Regions from separate parts of the Lelliottia sp. RD5 genome, predicted to be linked through region 1. Evidence: predicted binding sites of a transcription regulator. Region 1 holds the regulator's gene; each other region holds the start of a gene.
The links. The regulator sigma-54, encoded in region 1, starts transcription at its own class of promoters, with help from an activator protein. The targets are predictions, from matches to a motif close to GTTGGCACANNTTTCGCTNT.
Positions count from the first base shown of each region.

Region 2: the regulator sigma-54 is predicted to act here: its motif matches at 2,578-2,597, upstream of glnK (P-II family nitrogen regulator).
Region 3: the regulator sigma-54 is predicted to act here: its motif matches at 2,105-2,124, upstream of hycA (formate hydrogenlyase regulator HycA).
Region 4: the regulator sigma-54 is predicted to act here: its motif matches at 1,763-1,782, upstream of AC0LWE_RS14020 (branched-chain amino acid ABC transporter substrate-binding protein).

Region 1 covers NZ_JBVYHQ010000002.1:82,159-86,090, forward strand. The annotation lists gene rapZ (RNase adapter RapZ) at 1-159, opposite strand, end outside; gene ptsN (PTS IIA-like nitrogen regulatory protein PtsN) at 205-696, opposite strand; gene hpf (ribosome hibernation promoting factor) at 779-1,066, opposite strand; gene rpoN (RNA polymerase factor sigma-54) at 1,089-2,522, opposite strand; gene lptB (LPS export ABC transporter ATP-binding protein) at 2,570-3,295, opposite strand; gene lptA (lipopolysaccharide ABC transporter substrate-binding protein LptA) at 3,302-3,856, opposite strand; gene lptC (LPS export ABC transporter periplasmic protein LptC) at 3,825-3,932, opposite strand, start outside.
Region 2 covers NZ_JBVYHQ010000004.1:158,433-162,364, reverse strand. The annotation lists gene tesB (acyl-CoA thioesterase II) at 1-680, shown strand, start outside; gene amtB (ammonium transporter AmtB) at 865-2,151, opposite strand; gene glnK (P-II family nitrogen regulator) at 2,187-2,525, opposite strand; gene AC0LWE_RS14880 (SmdB family multidrug efflux ABC transporter permease/ATP-binding protein) at 2,748-3,932, opposite strand, start outside.
Region 3 covers NZ_JBVYHQ010000002.1:554,814-558,745, reverse strand. The annotation lists gene hycC (formate hydrogenlyase subunit 3) at 1-942, opposite strand, end outside; gene AC0LWE_RS10390 (4Fe-4S dicluster domain-containing protein) at 939-1,547, opposite strand; gene hycA (formate hydrogenlyase regulator HycA) at 1,617-2,072, opposite strand; gene hypA (hydrogenase maturation nickel metallochaperone HypA) at 2,282-2,632, shown strand; gene hypB (hydrogenase nickel incorporation protein HypB) at 2,636-3,499, shown strand; gene AC0LWE_RS10370 (HypC/HybG/HupF family hydrogenase formation chaperone) at 3,490-3,762, shown strand; gene hypD (hydrogenase formation protein HypD) at 3,766-3,932, shown strand, end outside.
Region 4 covers NZ_JBVYHQ010000003.1:621,889-625,820, reverse strand. The annotation lists gene tyrP (tyrosine transporter TyrP) at 1-767, shown strand, start outside; gene AC0LWE_RS14025 (YecA/YgfB family protein) at 808-1,476, opposite strand; gene AC0LWE_RS14020 (branched-chain amino acid ABC transporter substrate-binding protein) at 1,954-3,075, shown strand; gene AC0LWE_RS14015 (ABC transporter permease subunit) at 3,177-3,932, shown strand, end outside.

The sequences.
Region 1 (3,932 bases):
GACGGCCGCAGAAATTTGTCTGTCAGCCAGCGTACGCGCCAGTTCTGGTAACAACACAACCGGAAGGTTATCGACGCAGTAAAAACCCATATCTTCGAGCGCCCGAAGGGCCACGGATTTCCCCGAGCCCGAACGACCGCTGACGATCATCAGCACCATGTTCCGTTTCTCCTCGCGCCTGCAGATGTGGAGGTCATCTTATGGTTACGCATCATCCTGATTGCCTTCCACTTCGGTGATAATTTGATAGAGTTCTTCATCACTTTGGGCTGCGCGCAGACGGCGGCAAATTGTTTTATCTGCCAGACGCTTGGCCACTAGCGAGAGCGTGTGCAAATGGGTTTTGGTCTGGTCAGCAGGCACCAGCAGCGCGAAAAGCAGATCGACGGGCTGGTTATCAATCGCGTCAAATGCGATTGGCGTTTCCAGTTGGACAAACACGCCAACGGCGCGCAGGGTGTCCTCCTCCAGCTTGCCATGCGGAATGGCAATACCATTGCCGATACCGGTACTGCCCATTTTTTCACGGGTCAGGATGGCCTCAAACACCACCTGAGGTGGCAGGCTTAACTGTTTTGCGGCCAGTTCACTGATGATTTCCAGAGCGCGTTTTTTGCTCTGGCAGTGAACGCCACTGCGGGTACATTCCTGGTTAAGGACATGACTTAATTGAAGACCGGAATCGTTGTTCATCATAATTTCACCTAAGCGCTAACTGTACATATGGCCTGTTGTGTTTTACAACAGGCCGCCCTGCACCCGTTAACTGCTCGGACAATCAGTGTTGTTTCAGTTTATCTTTATGTTTATTAAGCTGTCGCGCAAGCTTGTCAATCAAGCCGTCGATAGCCGCGTACATGTCTTGCCCTTCCGCACTGGCATGGATTTCACCCCCATTTATGTGCAGGGTTGCGTCCGAGATATGAGTCACTTTCTCCACTTTCAACACAATGTAGACCTGATTAATCCTCTCGAAATACTGCTCCAGCTTCGCGAATTTAGTGTTTAAAAAATCGCGTAAAGCCTCAGTGATTTCGACATTGTGTCCTGTGATGTTGAGCTGCATAGTGTCTTCCTTATCGGTTGTGTCAAACCAGTTGTTTACGCTGGTTAGACGGCGGAATGGATAAAGACTCTCGATACTTCGCAACAGTACGACGTGCCACCATGATACCCTGATCGGACAGCAGGGTGGTTAACTTACTGTCACTCAGTGGCTTCGCGGGGTTTTCCGCGGCGATCAACTTCTTCACCAGAGCACGAATGGCCGTCGACGAGGCTTCGCCACCGCCTTCGGTATTCACATGACTGGAGAAGAAATACTTAAGCTCAAAAATACCACGCGGACTGTGCAGATACTTCTGCGTGGTCACACGCGAAATGGTCGATTCGTGCATCTCAACGGCCTGAGCAATATCTGCCAGGACCATCGGTTTCATAAATTCTTCGCCCTGCTCAAAAAAGCCTTGCTGCTGTTCCACAATGCATCGACTCACGCGTAGCAGCGTATCATTTCGGCTTTCGAGGCTTTTGATCAGCCATCGCGCTTCCTGAAGATTGCTACGAATATATTGATTGTCGGAGTCGTTCCGCGCACTGGTGCACATGGACGCGTATTGCTGGTTGATTTGCAGGCGGGGAATGCTGTCGGAATTGAGTTCCACGGTCCAGAGACCGTTGTGCTTTCGGACCAGGACGTCAGGAATCACATATTCGGGTTCGCCGGTTTGGATCGATTGCCCCGGACGGGGATCGAGCGACTGGATCAGACTCACCGCTTCTTTCAGCACGTCTTCTTTGAGTCGCGTAACGCGCATCAGACTGCGGAAATCATGATTCGCCAGCAAATCTAAATGTTCGCTGATAATCAGTCGCGCTTCGTCGAGTCTTGGCGTCTCTTTTGCAAACTGAGAAAGCTGGATCAGCAAACAGTCGCGTAGATCTTTTGCTGCGACGCCGACCGGGTCAAAGCGTTGAATGCGTTTGAGGACGGCTTCGATCTCGTCGAGTTCGATTTCGCTATCACCCATGCTTTCCAGAATCTCGTCCAGGGTTACCGTTAAATACCCGGTGTCATCCACTGCATCGACAATGGACGTGGCAATCGCGCGATCGGTTTCGGTGAAAGGGGTCAACTCCACCTGCCACATCAGATAATCCTGTAGCGACTGCGTAGTTTCACCCTGATAAACCGGTAGCTCATCATCCTGATAATCAGCGCGCGTGCCGGATGGCGTTCCAGCGGTGTAAATTTCATCCCAGCTGGCATCCAGCGGTAACTCGTCAGGCATCTCTTTTTGTTCAAGGGCATCTGCCGTATCGAGCGTTTCGGTGTCCTGCTTTTCCTGGGTATCTACCTCATCATGAAGATCGGTTTGCTCCAGCAGTGGATTACTGTCCAGCGCTTGCTGCAGTTCCTGCTGAAGTTCTAACGTTGACAGTTGCAACAGACGGATTGCCTGTTGTAACTGTGGCGTCATCGCCAACTGTTGGCTGAGCCGTAATTGCAAACCTTGCTTCATGTTCAGGGCGTTTTTCTCCGGTCCTGCGTGACTTAACCTCTACCCTATCAGAGTCTGAAGTCTTCCCCAAGGTACACGCGCTTAACATGTTCATCTTCGAGGATTTCGAGTGGCGTGCCGTGAGCAATCAAATGGCCCTGGCTGACGATATATGCACGCTCACAAACTGCCAGCGTTTCACGCACGTTGTGGTCGGTAATCAGCACACCAAGACCGCTGTCGCGCAGATGTTCAATGATACGTTTAATGTCGATAACGGAGATAGGGTCGACGCCGGCAAACGGTTCATCCAAAAGGATAAATTTCGGATTGGCTGCCAGTGCGCGGGCAATTTCTACTCGACGGCGTTCACCGCCCGAAAGTGCCTGGCCGAGGCTGTCACGCAGGTGTTCAATATGGAACTCTTCCATCAATTCGTTGGCGCGATCCTGACGCTGCTCGGAGGTCAAATCGTCACGGATTTGCAGGACGGCCATCAGATTGTCGAACACGCTAAGACGGCGGAAAATAGACGCTTCCTGCGGCAGATAGCCAATTCCGCGACGCGCGCGGGCGTGCAGCGGCAGCAGGCTAATGTCTTCATCATCAATGATGATGTTGCCCGCGTCGCGCGGAACAATGCCGACCACCATGTAAAAGGTGGTGGTTTTACCTGCACCGTTAGGACCCAACAGGCCAACAATTTCGCCGGAGTTAACGGTCAGACTGACATCTTCCACGACGCGGCGGCCTTTGTAGGCTTTGGCGAGGTTTTTTGCAGTTAATGTTGCCATAACGAATTAGTTACTCTTTTGCTGTGCGGGAGCCTGGGTTTTACCTTTGTCCTGCAACTGGGACGGAACCAGTACGGTTGTCACGCGCTTACCTTTCTCGCTGGAAGCCTGCATTTTCTGCTCTTTCACCAGATACGTGATCTTATCGCCAGTGATGTTGCTGTCCAACTGCTCCAGATAAGCATTGCCGGTCAGGATGACAAGGTCCTTCGCCAGCTCATAGTGCATGTGCGAGGCGTGGCCTTTAACCGGCTTACCGTTATCCTGCATCTGATAGAACGTTGCCGGATTGCCGTAGCCATCAATAATTTCTTTGCCTTGTTCACCACCGGGACGGGTGACAACCACTTTGTCGGCATTGATTTTGATGGTGCCCTGCGTCATCACGACGTTGCCCGTGAAGGTCACAACGTTCCCCTGCATATCAAGTGACTGCGTGTCAGATTCGATATGAATAGGTTGCTCAGTATCTCCTGTCACCGCAAGGGCAGGGAGACTGGCGGCCAGCAGCGCGCTGGCGATAACAAAATTAAGGCTGAGTTTGTTTATTTTGAATTTCATATGAGGTTCTAACCTTTTCAATCAGCTCGGCGTTTTTGCTGCGTAAGTTCCCGCGCATTCTCAAACCGCTGGAATT
Region 2 (3,932 bases), on a different contig from region 1:
ACAGCTACTTTTTACGTCCGGGCGATAGCGCAAAACCCATTATTTATGACGTAGAAGTCCTGCGCGACGGCAACAGTTTTAGTGCCCGGCGTGTGGCTGCCATTCAAAATGGTAAACCGATTTTTTACATGACGGCCTCATTCCAGGCCCCGGAACCGGGTTATGAGCATCAAAAAACGATGCCGTCCGCCCCAGCGCCTGATGAGTTGAAATCAGAAACGGATATTGCGCGTGCGCTGGCGCATTTGTTGCCGCCGCAGGTTAAAGAAAAATTCCTGTGTGATAAGCCGCTTGAAATCCGCCCGGTCGAGTTCCACAACCCGATGAAAGGCCATATCGCCGAGCCAAAGCGTCAGGTATGGATGCGCGCTAACGGCGCAATGCCGGAAGATCTCCGCGTTCATCAATATTTGCTGGGCTACGCCTCTGATTTCAATTTCCTGCCGGTGGCATTGCAGCCGCACGGCGTGGGCTTCCTGGAAAAAGGGATGCAGGTGGCAACTATCGACCACTCCATGTGGTTCCACCGCCCGTTTGATATGAACGAATGGCTGCTGTACAGCGTGGAAAGTACGTCTGCATCCAGCGCGCGCGGCTTTGTGCGCGGTGAGTTTTATACTCAGGATGGTGTTCTGGTGGCTTCGACGGTACAGGAAGGGGTGATGCGAAATCGCGGTTAAGCCTTGTGCAGGCTGATGCCCTCACCCCAGCCCTCTCCCACGGGAGAGGGGGAAACATTAAAAAAGGCAACTTACGTTGCCTTTTTGCCTGGACCTTGTGCGGTCTGCTCCCCTCACCCCAGCCCTCTCCCACGGGAGAGGATGAAACATTAAAAAGGCAACGTAAGTTGCCTTTTTGCTTTTATTACGCGTTATACGCATTCTCGCCATGGCTGTTGACGTCCAGACCTTCGCGTTCCTGCTCTTCCGGTACACGCAGACCCACGGTCATATCAGCAAGTTTGTAGGCGATGAAGGCGACGACACCAGACCAGACAATCGTCACGCCGATGCTTTCCAGCTGAACCAGAACCTGATGGCCCATGGTCACACCTTCTGCATAACCCACACCGCCCAGGGACGTTGAGGCAAAGATACCGGTCATGATGCAGCCAACGATACCGCAAACACCGTGCACGCCGAAGACATCACAAGGGTCATCTACACGCAGAATACGTTTCAATGCAGTCACGCCCCACAGACCTGCCAGACCGGCAACCAGACCCACGATGAGTGCTCCGCCTACGCCCACATAACCACAGGCTGGCGTGATACCGACCAGACCGGCAATTGCACCGGAACACGCGCCCAGCAGAGACGGTTTACCACGTACTACCCACTCACCGAACACCCATGAAAGGATTGCGCCAGCGGTTGCGACAACCGTGTTCACAAAGGCCAGAGCGGCGATTTCGTTCGCGGCGCTCGCAGAGCCAGCGTTGAAGCCAAACCAGCCAAAGTACAGAATCGCGGTGCCCGTGAAGACCATCGGCAGGTTGTGCGGTTTAAACGCTTCTTTGCCAAAACCTACGCGCTTGCCAATCAGGTATGCACCCACCAGGCCGGCTACCGCGGCGTTAATGTGGACAACCGTACCGCCTGCGAAGTCCAGCGCGCCATGGGAAGCCAGCAGACCGCCGCCCCAGACCATATGCGCGATTGGCACATAAGAGAGCGTCAGCCAAACCACCACGAAAATGAGCACCGCTGAGAAGCGAATACGCTCCGCCAGCGCGCCAACAATCAGGCCAACCGTAATCGCGGCAAAAGAGCCCTGGAACGCGACGTGGATATACTGGTAGAAACTGCCCATCAAAGCGGTCAGTTCAATATTTTTCAGCATTACCCAGTTAAAGTTGCCGAAGAAGGCGTTGCCTTCGCCGAACGCGAGTGAATAGCCGTAAACCACCCACAGCACGCAGACCAGCGCGAACGTGACGGCAACCTGAGTCAGCATCGACAGAACGTTTTTACCGCGGATTAAGCCGCCGTAGAACAGCGCGATGCCAGGAATAGTCATGAACAGCACCAGCGCGGTGCAAATCATCATAAAAGCGTTATCGGCTTTATCAGCCACCGCAGGGGCCGCCATTGCCAGGCCCGGCAGCAGTGCCAGAGACCCCAGAGCCAGTTTGATTGTTGTTTTCTTCATTTTCTCGATCCCTATCACTGTGTGCCAGGAGTTACTTACAGTGCCGCTTCGTCAGCTTCGCCCGTACGGATGCGAATGACGCGCTGCAATTCGGCAACGAAAATTTTGCCGTCGCCAATTTTGCCGGTGTAGGCCGCTTTGCTGACCACATCGATCACTTCATCAAGCTGATCGTCAGCAATCGCCACATCAATCTTCACTTTAGGCAGGAAGTTGACGCTGTATTCTGCTCCACGATAGAGCTCCGCATGACCCTTCTGACGACCAAAGCCTTTCACTTCGGTGACCGTCAGTCCCTGAATACCCATTGAAGACAACGCTTCACGTACGTCTTCGAGTTTGAATGGTTTGATGACAACCGTAACCAGCTTCATAGATCCCCTCCAGTCAGAATTCAATAATGGCCGCAGCGTTTACGAAAGAGATATTGCAAGCCCTGTGCCAGAGTTGGAAAAGAGGACAAAATCAGGCTGGCGTGGCGAAGCGAGGGGGGATTTCGGGCTTAACTAAAAAAAACGCACCATGACAGTGCATGATGCGTTGTATTTTTGCACCAACAGAAAATCCCTGTTAGCAATGTGCGTAATTCTGGTGCATTACGCGCTCAGCGATTCCTCTTCGCGTGTGCTGGCGGCCAGCTCTTCACCGGCAAGCTGCAATTGATACATTTGCCAGTAGCGCCCTTTAGCCTCAAGCAGCTGGCGGTGATTCCCACGCTCAACGGCTTGTCCGCGATGCAGCACCAGAATGGTGTCCGCATCGACAATCGTCGAAAGGCGGTGTGCAATCACCACCAGCGTGGTGTGCTCTCTGACGGCAGCCAGCGCCTGCTGAATGGCCTGCTCGGTACCCGAATCTATACTGGCGGTCGCTTCATCCAGGATCAGCACCTGCGGCGTTTCAATCAGCACGCGCGCCAGCGCCAGCAGCTGTTTCTGTCCGACGGAAAGCGTATTCCCCTGCTCACCGAGCATCGTGAATATTCCGTCGTTCATACCGCGAACCAGATCGGCGAGTTGGACTTTCTCCAGCACGTCCCAGACCTGTTCTTCCGTAAACGGCCGTCCCAGCGTGACGTTGGAAAAGAAGGAGTCAGCCATCACCACCGGATCCTGCTGCACCATCGCTACCCCTTTGCGCAGCACGCCGTGACTCAGTGAAGCTAGCGGTCGGCCATCAATGCGGATTTCGCCGTGGCTCAGCGGATAGTAGCCCATCAACAGGCTGGCGAGCGTACTCTTCCCGCTCCCCGTATGCCCCACCAGCGCCACAAAGCTGCGCGACGGGATGTCAAGGTTGATATCCTGAAGCACCAGCCGATCCTCGCGATAGGCGAAAGAGACATTTTCAATCGCAATGGCGCCGCTTTGCAGCTCACGCTCATCATCGCCATAGGTCTGACGCGGGCGGTCCATCAGCTCAAATACGCGCTCCCCCGCCACCACCGCCTGTTGCAGCATGGATTGCTGCGTCGTTAGCTCAATCAGCGGCTCGTTCAGACGCCCCAGATAGCTAATAAACGCATACAGCACGCCGACTTCAATTGTGCCACCGGAGCCGAAACCAAACAGCATCAGCAGACCGCACAGCACCAGGGCCGAAAACAGGCTCAGTAGCGGGCGCAGCAGGAAACCGTCAAGACGCAGCGTTTGCATGCGGGCCATGTAGTGCGAGCGGCTTGCCTCGCCCATACGCTCACCAAAACGCCCCTGCTGGCGGAACTGCTGAATCACGCTCATGCCGTTAATAACTTCGTTGAAGCCGTCATTAATATCAGCGAG
Region 3 (3,932 bases), 470 kb from region 1:
TTGGTTCAATGCGAGTCCGGTAACACCTGCGCCAAAGCCCAGTAAAATAATGCCGATATTTTCGAGCGTGTGGTACGCCAGCAGACGCTGGATATTGTGCTCCATCAGGGCATACAGTCCGCCTACGAAGGCAGTGAGCATTCCGACCAGGAGCAGCACCACGCCCCACCACAGCGGCGGTTGTCCACCCACCAGCGTCAACGTCAACATGCCGAACAGACCGACTTTCATCACCACGGTTGAAAACAGGGTCGCGGCAGGTGCAGAAGCGTTAGCATGTGCCTGCGGAGCCCAGCCGTGTAGCGGAATAATCCCGGCCAGCAAACCAAAGCCCACCATACCCAGCAGCCAGATGTCAGCGCCCAGTGGCAGCATCGGTGTGCGTTCATTGATCAACACCAGATCCAGCGAGCCGTAGCGTTGCCACGTCAACCAGCACGCCAGCGCCAGCAGCAGCGTTCCGAGGCGTCCCAGCACAAACCACAGCTTGCCCGACGGCATACAGCCGGTGAGAAACACCCCGCAAAGCGCCATGATTTCCGCCATCACCACCAGCGCCGCCAGATTGCTGGCAACCACGGCACAAATGGCGGTAGCCAACAGCAAATTAACCAACAACCCGTTCGGTTTGGTCTGCGCATGACGATGCCAGTCGATGTTAAACAGGCTGATAAACAGGCCGCACAAGCCAAAGGTCAGCAGCCAGATGGCGTTGAGCGGCGTAATGGCAATGCTGTGGTGAATAAAAGGCATCACCGCCGCAGCATTCAGTCCGCGCGTCAACACGACAAAGCCCGCAGCCAGCGTCATCACGCTCCCCACTGCGCCGCCAAGCCCGGCAACCCAGCCGCTCAGCGGCTTGTAAAATGAGCAGAGGAGTGACAAAACGGCCGTCACCGTCAGGCACGCGACGGCGCTGATAATCAAATCGACAGCGTTCATTTCGCCCCCTCATTTTGCGTCTGGAACAGCGACAGATCGCCGAAATCGGTATTCACGGTCAGCTCGCGTTTACGTTTGCTGCTGCGCGCAATATCACGAATATTCACTAAAATCAGCGCCTTTGTCGGACAGGTGCGAACACAGGCGGGGCCTTGTTCGTCAAAGCTACACAAATCGCATTTCACCGCCACGGCACGCACGCCCGGTACCCAATCCAGCAGCGTACTGACGCGCGCCGGAGCCGGTGGCGCGGGTGGCGCTTTTGGCGAATTTGCATTTGCGGGAATGTGCAGCGGACGGCTGCCGGAAAATTCAATGGCACCAAATGGACAGGCGATGCCGCACAGTTTGCAGCTCACGCACAGGCTTTCATTTAATTGCACAGCCCCCTCAACGCGGGTGATGGCGTTGACGGGACAGACACCCGCGCAGGGGGCATCTTCACAATGATGGCAGAGCTGCGGCGCAGACTCTTTCTCATTTCGCATGACTTTCAAACGTGGCATCGACTGTAACCCGTGCAGACGGTGTGTTTCTGAACACGCCGCTTCACAGGTGTGGCAGCCAATGCAGACCGTCGAGTCAGCTATTACAAAACGGTTCACCGGGGAGTCCTCAGGACATAGTCATTTTTGACGAAAAAGTGCCATATCGACACCTCTCGACACGTAACATCAGACGGTGCGCGGCTCGCTCACCAACGCTTTTAAATCCACCGGTAAATCGTGCTCAACCGCGGAATAGAGGTTGTTGTAAACAGGTGCGATTTTTTCCAGATAGTGTTCAAGCACCTGCTGGCGATCGCGGTTGCTGACGTGACCGTCAACCATGCCGTCAGCCATCAACTGCGCCTGCGCAATCAGCTCTCTTTCGCCCTCTTTCGTCTCGACGAAGTACTGAATGGTGTGGCTGTTAAAGTTATCCGCCAGGGTGACGTAAATCATGAAGTGACCGAACAGCACAAAGCACAAATCCTCTTGTGCCGCACAGCTCATGGCGTGATGCAAACGCGCTTTTGACAGGGTGATCCCCTGGACCAGCGAATTACAGTAATGCTGCCATTGTTCCTGCAGTGATTGATGGCGCTGCGCGATGTAATCCGCCTTTTCGCTAATTTCCCAAATAGTCATCTCAGGTATCCGGTTAATGGAGATACGGCTATTAAGCAGATTTTGTGCCAATTTTTATCATGTTGAAATTTATAGAATTTAATCCAACGCAATCTGTCAACGACAGCCTGTCGACGTGTCATTTCGTCAGCAGTGTCATCGTCACACCCTAATCAAAATTAAGCTGGCATCGTTATTGCATTAATGGGGCAAATCATTGAGGAGGCGTCATGCACGAAATCACCCTCTGCCAGCGAGCGCTGGAGTTAATCGAACAGCAGGCAAAAGCGCACCACGCGAAACGCGTGACGGGCGTGTGGCTGAAAGTGGGGGCATTTTCCTGCGTCGAAACCAGCGCCCTTACCTTTTGCTTTGAGCTGGTGTGCCGCGACACGCTGGCAGAAGGCTGCCAGCTGCATATAGAAGAACAGCAGGCCGAATGCTGGTGCGAACACTGCCAGCAGTACGTCACGTTGTTGTCCTCTAAAGTGCGCCTCTGCCCGCAGTGCCAGAACGTTGGGCTGCGCATCGTGGCGGACGACGGTTTGCAGATTCAGCGCCTCGAAATAGACCAGGAGTAAATCATGTGTAGTACCTGCGGTTGCGCCGAAGGCAACCTGTATATCGAAGGCGATGAGCATCGCCCCCATTCCGCGTTTCGCTCTGCCCCCTTCGCCCCTGCACCGCGTGCCACGGCGGCGCTAACCGGCATTCGGTTCGCACCGAAGCCGTCGGATGCAGGCGATCTGCATTACGGCCACGGCAAAGCGGGAACGCATGCGCCAGGCATGAGCCAGCGCAAAATGTTGGAAGTCGAAATCAACGTGCTGGACAAGAATAATCAGCTGGCTGCGCGCAATCGCGCGCGCTTTGCCGCGCGTCAACAGCTGGTGCTGAACCTGGTTTCCAGCCCCGGTTCCGGCAAAACCACTCTGCTAACCGAAACGCTCAAACGCCTGAACGGCAGCGTCCCCTGCGCCGTTATCGAAGGCGATCAGCAAACCGTGAATGACGCCGCGCGTATCCGCGAAACCGGCACCCCGGCCATTCAGGTGAATACCGGTAAAGGCTGCCATCTGGATGCGCAAATGATCGCCGACGCCGCGCCGCGTCTGCCGCTGGCGGACAAGGGCATTCTGTTTATCGAAAACGTCGGCAATCTGGTGTGTCCGGCGAGCTTTGATCTGGGCGAACGCCACAAAGTCGCGGTGCTGTCCGTGACCGAAGGGGAAGACAAGCCGCTGAAATACCCGCATATGTTTGCCGCTGCCTCACTGATGCTGCTCAATAAAATCGACCTGCTGCCGTATCTGAATTTTGATGTCGATAAATGCCTGGCCTACGCGCGCGAGGTGAACCCGGATATTCAGATCCTGCTGGTGTCCGCCACGCGCGGCGACGGCATGGAAAGCTGGCTTGCGTGGCTGGAGAACGAACGATGTGCATAGGCGTTCCGGGACAAATTCATTCCATCGATGGCAATCAGGCGAAAGTAGAAGTCTGCGGCGTGCTCCGCGACGTTGATCTCACGCTGGTCGGGTGCGTGGATGAAACTGGCGCATCGCGTCTTGGCCAGTGGGTGCTGGTCCACGTGGGTTTTGCGATGAGCATGATTGACGAGGACGAAGCCCGCGACACCCTGGCGGCGCTGCAAAATATGTTCGACGTCGAGCCCGACGTCGGCGCGCTGCTGTATGGCGAGGAGCGATAGCCGATGCGCTACGTTGATGAATATCGTGCGCCAGAACAGGTGATGCGGCTTATCACCCACCTTAAGATTCGGGCAACATTACTCGAGTACACCGCGCAGCGTCCGCTGCGGATTATGGAAGTGTGCGGCGGACACACGCATGCCATCTTTAAGTTTGGCCTTGACCAGTT
Region 4 (3,932 bases), on a different contig from region 1:
TGTTTAGCGCCAAAATTATTTTCCTGGTGGTGATGCTCGTTCTGCTTGCCCCCCACGTGCACAAAGTCAATTTACTGACACTTCCGCTTCAGCAAGGCCTGGCGCTTTCCGCCATCCCGGTGATTTTCACTTCATTTGGCTTTCACGGTAGCGTGCCGAGCATTGTGAGCTACATGAACGGTGATATCCGCAAGCTGCGTCGGGTGTTTATCATCGGCAGCGCCATTCCATTAATTGCTTATATCTTCTGGCAACTGGTGACGTTGGGCAGCATCGATTCCTCGACGTTTATCGGCTTAATGGCTGACCATTCCGGTTTGAATGGATTCCTTCAGGCGCTGCGTGAAGTGGTAGCCTCGCCGCATGTTGAGCTGGCGGTTCATCTGTTTGCCGACCTTGCGCTGGCGACCTCTTTCCTCGGCGTGGCGCTGGGTCTGTTCGATTATCTGGCGGACTTGTTCCAGCGCCGTCGCTCCGTCGGTGGCCGCATCCAGACTGGCGTTGTGACCTTCTTGCCGCCACTCGCCTTCGCGCTGTTTTATCCACGCGGATTTGTGATGGCGCTGGGGTACGCGGGCGTGGCGCTCGCCGTGCTTGCGCTGCTGCTTCCTTCCCTTCTGGCATGGAAAAGCCGTCAGCAACATCCTGACTCAGGCTATCGGGTATGGGGGGGCAAACCGCTTCTGGCAATGGTATTCACCTGCGGTATTGTGGTTATCCTGGTACAGTTTTCAATCGCAGCAGGATTGTTACCGGAAATCGGTTAAGAAAAGGGGCTCATAATGAGCCCTATTTTTATCAATGCAATTAATGCAAACAGCAGCTTTTGAATTTCTTACCGCTGCCGCACGGACAAGGATCGTTACGGCCCACTTTCGTACCATTGATGATCGGTTGCTGGGCCACGGTCACCAGCGGGTTCGCCACCCAGTAGTTATATAAACGAAGCGCCGCCGGTTTGATTCGTTCAATGCTGGCGTGATATTCGTCTTCGGTCAATTCATCCAGCTGTTCGGCATTCGCTTCCGTTCCGTGCAGCGTAATGATGTCTAAATCGGCTTTCAGCGCTTCCGGCAACGATGACCAGTCGGTCAGTGCCATCCCGCGCATATAGCCGTAACACCACTCTTCCACCACGGTGTAGCTTTTCCCGTCCACGTCGTTAACCCCGAAAACCGGTTCAAACTGATCGGGATAATCACTCAGCCGCTCAGCGATATCGTTCAAATGCTTAAAGCAGAGATCGATAAATCGGTTCATTTCGCGATCGTTTTTCCAGCGCGGAACATACTTTTGACCGCCCCACACCGCCACCAGCCAGGTATCGGGTTCAACGACTACCGGACCCGATAAAACCGCGGTAAGCATGCCGTCAAGCTCGGAAACGTCAATCACGGACGCATCCTCATGACCGTAAGACATCAACGTCTCTTCCAGCCACTCCAGTTCGTTTTCAGTTAATGGGCCTTCAGTCATTGCAGACACTCCTGATAAAAAAAGAAAACGATTTTATCACAGAATGCCCAGGGACTTCTCAACGCCAGCGTCAGGCGTGCGGCGCAGCGTGTTCAAACACCGATAACAACACCATCCTCATGGGCTTTCCTGGTGCAAAATAGCTTGAATCGTGACCGTTGCACACGTGGCGGGCATTATTGTTAATGAGATGTGATCCCCGCTGTAATTTCAGTTGATGCCGCCAGAGCGCATAAAACGGCGCTCTATACTGAAATAAGTCAAAACCCCGCAACGGGTTATCCACTCTGGCAACCATTTTGCTTAATGTTCCTGCCCGTAAAGGGTGACAGGAAATCTCGTCGTATCAGCAGGATATTGTCAGGCTCGCGTTTGTTTCGTGCATTTTGTTCTCGCTTTTGTTTTTGGATTGACTGCGCCATCTGCCTTCAGGTTTTGGTCCGTGGTGCAAAAACCTCTTTGCTAAGGAACATAATAATGTCGCTGAAATTACTCAGAAGTCCCCTTTCTCTTGTAGTAGCAGGTTGTCTGGTCACGGCATTTTCCGCTCAGGCGGATATCGTCATTGGCGTCGCGGGGCCATTCACCGGGCCAAACGCGACCTATGGCGATCAGTACTGGCATGGGGCGACTCAGGCCGCCGAAGATATCAATGCCGCCGGTGGGATCAACGGAGAAAAGATTAAGCTGGTTCAGGGTGATGACGCCTGCGAGCCTAAACAGGCCGTCTCCGTCGCTAACCGTCTGGTTGATCAGGACAAAGTCAAAGCGGTTGTCGGGCATTTTTGCTCATCGTCGACGATGCCTGCCTCCGAGGTGTACAACGATGCAGGCGTCCTGGCCATCACTCCAGGCTCTACCAACCCGTTAATCACCGAACGCGGCATGAGCGATATGTTCCGCATGTGCGGACGTGACGATCAGCAAGGGAAAGTCGCCAGCGATTTTATTATTGATAAGCTGAAGGCCAAACGGGTGGTGATCATTCACGATAAAGACACCTACGGTCAGGGACTGGCGGATGCGACGAAAGCCGCGCTGGCAAAGCGTGGCGTTAATGACGTGATGTACGAAGGCTTGTCGCGCGGTGAGAAAGACTTCAACGCCCTGGTCACGAAAATTGGCGCGCAAAAACCGGATGTCGTGTTCTTCGGTGGCTGTCACCCGGAAGCCGGTCCACTGGTGCGTCAGATGCGTGAGCAAGGCGTGCAGGCCAAATTCTTCTCCGGCGACTGTATCGTCAACGAAGAGATGGTGACCGCGGCAGGTGGGCCGAAATACACCAACGGTATTTACATGACCTTTGGCAAAGATCCCCGTTTGATCCCCGACGGCAAAGCCGTCATCGAGAAATTCCGCACCAGTAAATTTGAACCCGAAGGTTACACCCTTTATTCCTACGCCTCTGTTCAAGCCATCGCCGCAGCCTTTAAAGCGACTGGCGGTACGGATTCTGCCAAAGCCAGCGCCTGGCTGAAGGCCAATCCGGTTGAAACGGTGATGGGCAAAAAATCCTGGGATGACAAGGGTGACCTGAAAGTCTCCGACTACGTCGTGTATCAGTGGGATGACAAAGGGAAATATACCGAAGTGCCGTAACGGAACGGCGTCACGCTCAACGTCGATAGCTTTTTATCGACGCGATATAACCATCAGGCTGCACGCATGTGTCGTGCAGCCCATAACACGAGCGCGCGGTGATGAGCACATTCTTTCTTCAGCAGTTGATCAACGGCTTAACGCTAGGTTCCGTTTACGGACTCATTGCCATCGGCTATACGATGGTATACGGCATTATCGGGATGATAAATTTCGCTCACGGCGAAGTGTATATGATTTCCGCCTATCTCAGCGCCATCGGCCTGGCGTTGCTCGCCTGGTTTGGCCTGGAGTCATTTCCGTTATTAATCCTCGGCACGCTGGTTTTCACCATTATCGTGACGGGCGTCTATGGCTGGACGATTGAACGCATCGCTTATAAACCGCTGCGCAACTCAACGCGTCTGGCTCCGCTGATCTCGGCCATCGGGATGTCATTAATCCTGCAAAACTATGCACAAATCAGCCAGGGGCCGCGTCAGCAAGGCGTGCCAACAATGCTGGATGGCGTGTTCCGTTTTCACCTTGGCGAGGGGTTTGTCCAGGTCACCTATACCAAAGTGTTTATTCTGATTGCCTCGTTCGCAGGCATGCTGCTGCTCACCTGGATAATCAGCAATACCCGATTAGGACGCATGTGCCGCGCCGTTCAGCAGGACCGCAAAATGGCGTCGATTTTAGGTATAAACACGGACCGGATTATTTCGCTGGTGTTCGTGATTGGTGCAGCCATGGCTGGCCTTGCGGGTGTGTTGATTACCATGAACTACGGCACCTTTGATTTTTACGTCGGGTTTGTTATCGGCATCAAAGCCTTTACGGCTGCGGTTCTCGGCGGGATTGGGTCGCTGCCGGGG